4 regions of the Klebsiella sp. PL-2018 genome follow, and region 1 is predicted to be linked to each of the others. Evidence: predicted binding sites of a transcription regulator. Region 1 holds the regulator's gene; each other region holds the start of a gene.
What was found. The regulator CRP, encoded in region 1, controls carbon source genes, mostly activating them, when cyclic AMP is high. The targets are predictions, from matches to a motif close to ATGTGANNNNNNTCACAT.

Region 2: a site for CRP is predicted at 1,233-1,250, ahead of rbsD (D-ribose pyranase). Genes of this name have one in related genera too.
Region 3: a site for CRP is predicted at 876-893, ahead of ldtB (L,D-transpeptidase). Genes of this name have one in related genera too.
Region 4: a site for CRP is predicted at 1,049-1,066, ahead of deoC (deoxyribose-phosphate aldolase). Genes of this name have one in related genera too.

What each region holds. Positions count from the first base shown of each region.
Region 1 is NZ_CP077673.1:5,389,212-5,391,415, forward strand. It holds gene MKleb_RS25535 (phosphoribulokinase) at 1-186, shown strand, start outside; gene MKleb_RS25540 (OsmC family protein) at 230-634, opposite strand; gene crp (cAMP-activated global transcriptional regulator CRP) at 939-1,571, shown strand; gene MKleb_RS25550 (YccS/YhfK family putative transporter) at 1,623-2,204, shown strand, end outside.
Region 2 is NZ_CP077673.1:52,663-54,866, forward strand. It holds gene kup (low affinity potassium transporter Kup) at 1-1,151, shown strand, start outside; gene rbsD (D-ribose pyranase) at 1,336-1,755, shown strand; gene rbsA (ribose ABC transporter ATP-binding protein RbsA) at 1,766-2,204, shown strand, end outside.
Region 3 is NZ_CP077673.1:1,862,924-1,865,127, reverse strand. It holds gene MKleb_RS08660 (tyrosine-protein phosphatase) at 28-810, shown strand; gene ldtB (L,D-transpeptidase) at 1,001-1,915, shown strand; gene MKleb_RS08650 (GntR family transcriptional regulator) at 1,958-2,204, opposite strand, start outside.
Region 4 is NZ_CP077673.1:819,417-821,620, forward strand. It holds gene MKleb_RS03905 (NupC/NupG family nucleoside CNT transporter) at 1-787, shown strand, start outside; gene deoC (deoxyribose-phosphate aldolase) at 1,204-1,983, shown strand; gene deoA (thymidine phosphorylase) at 2,062-2,204, shown strand, end outside.

The DNA.
Region 1 (2,204 bases):
GTCGTTATCCATTTCCGTAATCTAAAAAATATCGATTTCCCCTGGCTACTGGCGATGCTGCAGGGCTCGTTTATTTCGCATATGAATACCCTGGTGGTACCGGGCGGGAAAATGGGGCTGGCGATGGAACTGATTATGGCGCCGCTGGTTGAGCGGCTGATGGAAGGCAGGAAAATCAGCGAGTAGCCAGAACCCCGGTGGCGCGATTGCCGGCCGGGGCGCATTCGGCTTACCCTTCGATCACTTCATAAGAGTGGGTAATGTTTACCGCTTTCTCAAGCATCAGCGCGACGGAACAATACTTTTCCGCCGACAGGTCGACCGCGCGAGACACGGCAGCGTCCTTCAGTTCTTTACCGGTCACGATAAAATGCAGATTGATATGGGTAAACAGACGCGGCGCCTCTTCGCGGCGCTCCGAGGTCAGCTTAACTTCGCAGTTGGTGACGTTCTGGCGGCCCTTCTGCAATATGGAAACCACATCAATCGCGCTGCATCCGCCTGCCGCCATCAGTACCATTTCCATTGGGCTAGGCGCTTTATCCCCGGAATTGCCGTCCATCAGAATCTGGTGACCAGAAGCCGACTCACCGATGAAGGTTAACCCTTCAACCCACTTCACTCGCGCTTGCATAAATTTAACTCCAGGGCTGTAATTTTCCTGACAGATTACGCGTACATAACAATTCTAGCAACGGAAGGCGACCTGGGTCATGCTGAAGCGAGACACCAGGAGACATGCGGCGAAAGCTATGCTAAAACAATCTGGATGCTACAGTAATACATTGATGTACTGCATGTATGCAGAGGACTTCACATTACAGGCTGCAGAAAAATTTCAGCCGGATTCCCAGGTATAGGGATTCAATACGATTGCATGCCCGGATGCCGTGTAGTGTCGGCACCCGGAGATAGCTTATAACAGAGGATAACCGCGCATGGTGCTTGGCAAACCGCAAACAGACCCTACCCTTGAATGGTTCTTGTCTCATTGCCACATTCATAAGTACCCATCAAAGAGCACGCTGATCCACCAGGGTGAGAAAGCAGAAACGTTGTACTACATCGTTAAAGGCTCCGTGGCTGTACTCATCAAGGATGAAGAAGGTAAAGAGATGATCCTCTCTTACCTTAATCAGGGCGATTTCATCGGTGAATTAGGCTTGTTTGAAGAAGGCCAGGAGCGTAGCGCTTGGGTACGTGCGAAAACCGCATGTGAAGTGGCCGAAATCTCCTACAAAAAGTTCCGTCAGCTGATCCAGGTTAACCCGGACATCCTGATGCGTCTCTCTTCGCAGATGGCTCGTCGTCTGCAGGTCACGTCTGAGAAAGTCGGCAACCTCGCCTTCCTTGACGTTACCGGTCGTATCGCTCAGACGCTGCTGAACCTGGCTAAACAGCCGGATGCGATGACCCACCCGGACGGTATGCAAATTAAAATTACCCGCCAGGAAATTGGTCAGATCGTCGGATGCTCCCGCGAGACCGTTGGCCGCATCCTGAAAATGCTGGAAGATCAAAACCTGATCTCCGCGCACGGTAAAACTATCGTCGTCTACGGTACCCGTTAAGTCGGTAAAACGGCGTATTGCCTAACAATACGCCGTTTTTGTTTTCCCCTCATGTGGCGCAGGCTGATTTACCACCCGGAAGTCAACTATGCACTGCGGCAAACGCTGGTGTTGTGTCTGCCGGTTGCGATTGGGCTTCTGCTCGGTCATCTCCAGCAGGGGCTGCTGTTTTCTCTAGTTCCCGCCTGCTGCAACGTTGCCGGGCTGGATACGCCGCATAAACGCTTCTTTAAACGCCTGATTATCGGCGGCAGCCTGTTTGCCGGCTGTAGCCTGATCGTTCAGCTCCTTCTGCAGCGAGACATCCCTTTGCCGCTGATCCTCACGGGTCTGGCGCTCATCCTCGGCGTCACCGCCGAAATCAGCTCCCTGCACGCTCGGCTGCTGCCCGCCTCGCTTATCGCGGCTATTTTTACCCTCAGTCTCGCTGGCAATATGCCGATCTGGGAGCCGCTGTTAATCTACGCCATGGGCACCTTATGGTATGGCGTGTTTAACTGGTTCTGGTTTTGGCTGTGGCGCGAACAGCCGCTGCGCGAATCATTAAGCCTGCTCTACCGGGAGCTGGCCAACTACTGCGAGGCCAAATACAGTCTGCTTACCCAGCATACGGACCCCGCCACATCGCTGCCG
Region 2 (2,204 bases), 490 kb from region 1:
AATTGCCGATTCGCCTGGCCTGGTTTTCGGTCGTGCTGCCTTCGCTGGTACTGAACTACTTTGGTCAGGGGGCGCTGCTGCTTAAACATCCGGAAGCGATTAAAAACCCGTTCTTTCTGCTGGCGCCGGAGTGGGCGCTGATCCCAATGCTGATCATTGCCGCCCTGGCGACGGTTATCGCTTCCCAGGCGGTTATCTCCGGCGTCTTCTCTCTGACTCGCCAGGCCGTGCGTCTGGGGTACCTGTCGCCGATGCGTATTATTCACACCTCGGAAATGGAGTCCGGGCAGATTTACATCCCGTTTATCAACTGGCTGCTCTATATCTCGGTGGTCATCGTTATTGTTAACTTTGAGCACTCCTCGAATCTGGCGGCGGCATACGGTATTGCGGTGACGGGAACGATGGTGCTGACCACCATTTTGTTCACGACGGTGGCGCGGCAAAACTGGCACTGGAATAAGTTTATTGTGGCGCTGCTGTTGGTTGCCTTTATGTGCATTGATATCCCGCTCTTCTCCGCGAACCTCGATAAAATCGTCTCCGGCGGCTGGCTGCCTCTGACCCTCGGTCTGGTGATGTTTACCATCATGACCACCTGGAAGAGCGAGCGTTTCCGCCTTCTGCGTCGGATGCATGAGCACGGTAATTCTCTGGAGGCGATGATCTCTTCTCTTGAAAAATCGCCGCCGGTTCGCGTGCCGGGTACCGCTGTTTATATGTCCCGGGCGCTGAACGTGATTCCTTTCGCGCTGTTGCACAACCTGAAGCATAACAAGGTGCTGCACGAGCGGGTGATTTTGCTCACGCTGCGTACCGAAGACGCGCCGTACGTACATAACGTTCGTCGCGTACAGATTGAACAGATATCGCCGTCGTTCTGGCGCGTCGTTGCCAGCTACGGCTGGCGCGAAACGCCGAACGTCGAAGAGGTTTTCCACCGCTGCGGGCTGGAAGGCCTGAGCTGCCGGATGATGGAGACCTCCTTCTTTATGTCGCATGAGTCGTTGATCATCGGCAAGCGGCCGTGGTATCTGCGCCTGCGCGGCAAGCTGTATCTGCTGCTGCAGCGCAACGCCCTGCGGGCGCCGGATCAGTTCGAAATCCCGCCTAACCGGGTTATTGAACTCGGCACCCAGGTTGAGATTTGATTCACTAGGGCCCTTCTTAATGAAGGGCTTTTTTGTTTTATCTGCTCGCTTCAGACTTTCTCGCTGCTGCGTTGCGAAACGTTTCGATGACGATCACAATTCTCACATCTGGTGATGGTTTTCTGTTCTCTTATTGCTAATACTTATACCAGCGAAACGTTTCGCTAATGGAGCAAAAGAGAAAATGAAAAAAGGTACCGTCCTCAATGCTGATATCTCGTCGGTCATCTCCCGTCTGGGGCATACCGATACGCTGGTTGTTTGCGACGCTGGTTTACCGGTTCCCCGCAGCAGCGCGCGTATTGATATGGCGTTAACCCACGGGGTGCCCTCCTTTATGCAGGTTCTGGAGGTGGTGACGAGCGAAATGCAGGTTGAAGCGGCTATCCTGGCGGAAGAGATTAAAACCCTTAATCCGCAGCTCCATGCGACGTTGCTCACTCACCTTGAGCAGCTGCAGCAGCACCAGGGAAACACCATTGAAATTCGTTACACCAGTCATGAGCAGTTTAAAAAAGAAACCGCAGACAGTCAGGCGGTGATTCGCAGCGGGGAGTGTTCCCCGTATGCGAACGTTATTCTCTGTGCCGGCGTGACGTTCTGAGGTCGCCGATATGGAAGCCTTATTGCAACTAAAAGGGATCGATAAAGCGTTCCCTGGCGTCAAGGCGCTCTCCGGCGCCTCGCTAAATGTCTATCCAGGTCGCGTGATGGCGCTGGTCGGGGAGAACGGTGCCGGCAAGTCCACCATGATGAAGGTGCTGACCGGTATCTACTCCCGCGATGCCGGTTCGCTGCTGTGGTTGGGGAAAGAGACCACCTTCAACGGACCTAAATCTTCTCAGGAAGCCGGAATCGGCATCATTCACCAGGAACTCAACCTGATCCCCCAGCTGACGATCGCCGAGAATATTTTCCTCGGTCGTGAGTTTGTGAATCGCTTTGGCAAAATTGACTGGAAAACGATGTATGCCGAAGCTGACAAGCTATTGGCAAAGCTGAACTTACGCTTCAACAGCCAAAAGCTGGTGGGCGATTTGTCGATCGGCGATC
Region 3 (2,204 bases), 2.3 Mb from region 1:
TTTTTTACCTTAATCTGGAAGGAACCTATGACCACACACTCCCGCCATCCGGCTTTCTTATCGCTGCAGGGCGGTATCAACTTTCGTGACCTGGGCGGCCAGCGTACCGCCGACGGCCGTCGCGTGCGTACCGGGAAATTATTCCGCTCCGGCTCGCTGCATATGATGACGGCAGATGACCTCACCCATCTGGACGCGATCCCGCTTAGCCGGGTGATTGATTATCGCGACCCGGGCGAAGTGAATCGCAGCCCCGATAAGCTGAACGAAGCGGCTCACTACCTCAACGCCCCGGCGAATCCGCACGTTCGCGACGTCAACGCCAAAGTCACCGAGCTCAACGCCGCCACCCTGAACGCCCTTAACGGCGAGCAGTTTATGCTGGCGCTCTACCGCCAACTGCCGTTCAATAACGCCGCTTATCGCCAGTTGGCCGGTTGGCTGATGGAGCCTTTCGACGGCGCGCTGCTGCAGCACTGCGCGGTGGGAAAAGACCGCACCGGCGTTGGCTGCGCGTTGACGCTGTTCGCCCTCGGCTGCGATCGTCATACGGTCATGGAGGAATATCTGCTCACCCAGGGCATGCTGACGCAGGTCGAAGATTTCATGCTCCAGTCCCTCGGCAATGCGCTGACCCCCCGCGGCCGGCAGAACCTGGCGGAAATGATGACGGTGCATGAGTCCTACCTTGCCGCCGCGCTTTCGCAAATCGACGAACGCTACGCCAGCGTCGATGCCTGGCTGGAGAAAGAGTATCAGCTCACGCCGCAGGCGCGAGAAGCGCTCCAGTCGCGGCTTCTGGAGGGGTAATCCCCTCCCGTTTTCAGGCTGCAGAGCCCGCGTTGACGGGCTACACTCAGGGTCACAGGAAAAAAATGTGATTTCGTACACATCTCATTTACCTGTTTGCCGGAAAGCACATATAATGCGCTCCCATCGACTTCCTGTTTAAACTGACAAAGGCCTGTGCGGCATTAACATCGCCCACGATATAAAGATTATGAAATTATCAACACTCTTCGCGGCAGCCTTCGCCATCGTGGGCTTTTGCAACACAGCTTCTGCTGTAACCTACCCTCTGCCCACCGACGGCAGCCGTCTGATTGGCCAGAACCAGGTGATCACCATTCCGGAAGGCAACAAGCAGCCGCTGGAATATTTCGCCGCTGAATACCAGATGGGTTTATCCAACATGCTGGAAGCCAACCCGGGCGTGGACACCTTCCTGCCGAAAGGCGGCACCGTGCTGAATATCCCGCAGCAGCTGATCCTGCCGGACACCGTGCATGAAGGTATCGTCATCAACAGCGCGGAAATGCGCCTCTACTACTATCCGAAAGGCACCAACACCGTCATCGTGCTGCCGATCGGCATCGGCCAGTTAGGCAAAGACACGCCGATCAACTGGGTGACGAAAGTTGAGCGTAAAAAAGCCGGTCCGACCTGGACGCCTACCGCCAAAATGCACGCTGAATATGCCGCAGCCGGTGAACCGCTGCCGGCCGTTGTTCCTGCCGGCCCTGATAACCCGATGGGCCTGTACGCGCTGTATATCGGCCGCCTGTACGCTATTCACGGTACCAACGCTAACTTCGGCATCGGCCTGCGCGTCAGCCACGGCTGCGTGCGTCTGCGTAATGACGATATCAAGTTCCTGTTTGAAAACGTGCCGGTCGGCACCCGCGTTGAGTTTATCGATGAGCCGGTAAAAGCCACTACCGAGCCTGACGGCAGCCGCTTCATTGAAGTTCACAACCCGCTGTCCACCACGGAAGAGCAGTTCCAGGGCGGCGAAATCGTGCCGATTAACCTGACCAAATCAGTACAGGCGATTACCAGCCAAACTGACGTAGACCAGAGCGTGGTCGATCAGGCGATCCAGAACCGTTCCGGTATGCCGGTGCGTCTGAACTAAAACGCATCGCGCAGAGTGGCGGGCCCGGTGCCCGCCATTTTTTTATCCGTTATTGACCAGAATAATTCCGCCGTGGTCGTAGCGATAGTGGCAATGGGCATACTCCAGCGGCGTACCGTCCTCCAGATAGATCACCTGTTCCACCTCCAGCACCGGGTCGCTCGCTTCGCAGTTGAGATGTTCTCTGTCCAGCGCCTGCGGTTTCACCGCCCGCACCACCCGATACGATCCCATCATCTTCAGCCCCAGCGTCTCCTGCACGTAGCGAAATACCGAGCTTTCGAGATGC
Region 4 (2,204 bases), 1.3 Mb from region 1:
TATCGCCACCATGACCCGTTCCGAGCTCTTCGCCGTGATGTGCGGGGGCCTGGCCTCGGTTGCGGGCTCCGTTCTGGCCGGTTACGCGCAGATGGGCGTACCGCTGGAATACCTGATTGCCGCTTCGTTTATGGCGGCGCCGGGCGGCCTGCTGTTCGCGAAGATTATCGTGCCGGAAACCGAGCAGCCCCGGGACAACCCGGCGATGGAAAAAAACGACGCCGATCCGCAGGCGCCGGCGAACGTGCTGGATGCCGCCGCGTCCGGCGCGGCTTCCGGGATGCAGCTGGCGCTTAACGTCGGGGCGATGCTGCTGGCGTTTATCGCGCTGATTGCCCTGGTTAACGGTATTCTCTCCGGCGTGGGCGGCTGGTTTAACCATCCGGACCTGTCGCTGCAAATGATCCTCGGCTGGGTCTTCTCACCGCTGGCGTGGGTGATTGGCGTTCCGTGGAATGAGGCCACCGTTGCCGGCTCGTTTATCGGCCAGAAGCTGATTATCAACGAGTTTGTGGCCTACATGAATTTCGGTGAATACCTGAAAGCCGACGCCGAGGTCGCAGCCGCCGGTTTGCAGGTGATTTCAACCCACACCAAGGCCATCATCTCGTTTGCCCTGTGCGGTTTTGCCAATCTGTCATCCATTGCGATTCTGATTGGCGGACTGGGCGGCATGGCGCCTAATCGTCGCCAGGAAATTGCCCAGCTGGGCATGCGGGCCGTGGCGGCGGGGACGCTGTCTAACCTGATGAGCGCCACGATAGCGGGCGTCTTCCTCGCGCTATAGCGCCGTCGTTAATCACGACCCTACCCCGCGGCACCGCCGCCGCGGGGATCTCTCATCTGTGTGTTAAAATCCTATCATTTAATAATTATCTGTTTATCAATCACTCATGATGCATCTGGCATTTTTTCGCACAAAATGTCCGCGCTGATATCGAGGTTGACCGCGTGGGTATGTTACAATAATAACATTGCCTCGACACTGAGATTCCTGATTATGCTTAAAGAGAGTCTGGCCTTCGGGGGGCATGCACAGGGATTTATTATGTGATTCATATCACTCTACAGTAATGCAAATTAGTAATTAGTTTTCATTAACTGTGATGTATATCGAAGTGTAACGGCGAGGGGATGTTACAATAGTAACAGACTCGCAAGGTGAACAAACTTTAATACGGCAATACGCCGTCGGAGTATGAAATGACTGATTTAACGGCAAGCAGCCTGCGCGCGTTGAAACTGATGGACCTGACCACCCTGAACGATGACGACACCAATGAAAAAGTGATCGCGCTGTGCCACCAGGCCAAAACACCGGTAGGGAATACTGCCGCAGTATGCATCTACCCGCGCTTTATCCCGATCGCGCGTAAAACGCTGAACGAGCAGGGTACCCCGGATATCCGGATCGCGACGGTGACCAATTTCCCGCACGGTAACGATGATATTGCTATTGCGCTGGCGGAAACCCGCGCGGCGATAGCTTACGGCGCAGACGAAGTTGACGTCGTATTCCCTTACCGCGCGCTGATTGCCGGCAACGAACAGGTGGGTTTTGACCTGGTGAAAGCCTGTAAAGAAGCCTGCGCGGCGGCAAACGTGCTGCTGAAAGTGATTATCGAAACCGGTGAGCTGAAAGAAGAAGCGCTGATTCGTAAAGCGTCTGAAATCGCCATCAAAGCCGGTGCCGATTTTATCAAAACGTCTACCGGTAAAGTTCCGGTCAATGCGACCCCGGAAAGCGCGCGCATCATGCTGGAAGTCATCCGCGATATGGGCGTTCAGCAGAGCGTCGGCTTCAAACCGGCGGGCGGCGTGCGTAGCGCAGAAGACGCGCAAAAGTTCCTCGCTATTGCCGATGAACTGTTCGGTGCCGACTGGGCCGACTCTCGTCACTACCGCTTTGGCGCTTCCAGCCTGCTGGCAAGCCTGCTGAAAGCGCTGGGTCACGGCGATGGTAAGAGCGCCAGCAGCTACTAATACGTAATTTGCCTGACCTCAAGGCCGGATGCTGTCCGGCCTGTGGTTGGTCTTTGACTCTTTCCTCGGGAGGTTATCTTGTTTCTCGCACAAGAAATTATTCGTAAAAAACGTGATGGTCATGCGCTGAGCGATGAAGAGATTCGTTTTTTCATCAACGGCATCCGCGACAACACCATCTCAGAAGGGCAGATCGCCGCGCTGGCGATGACCATTTTTTT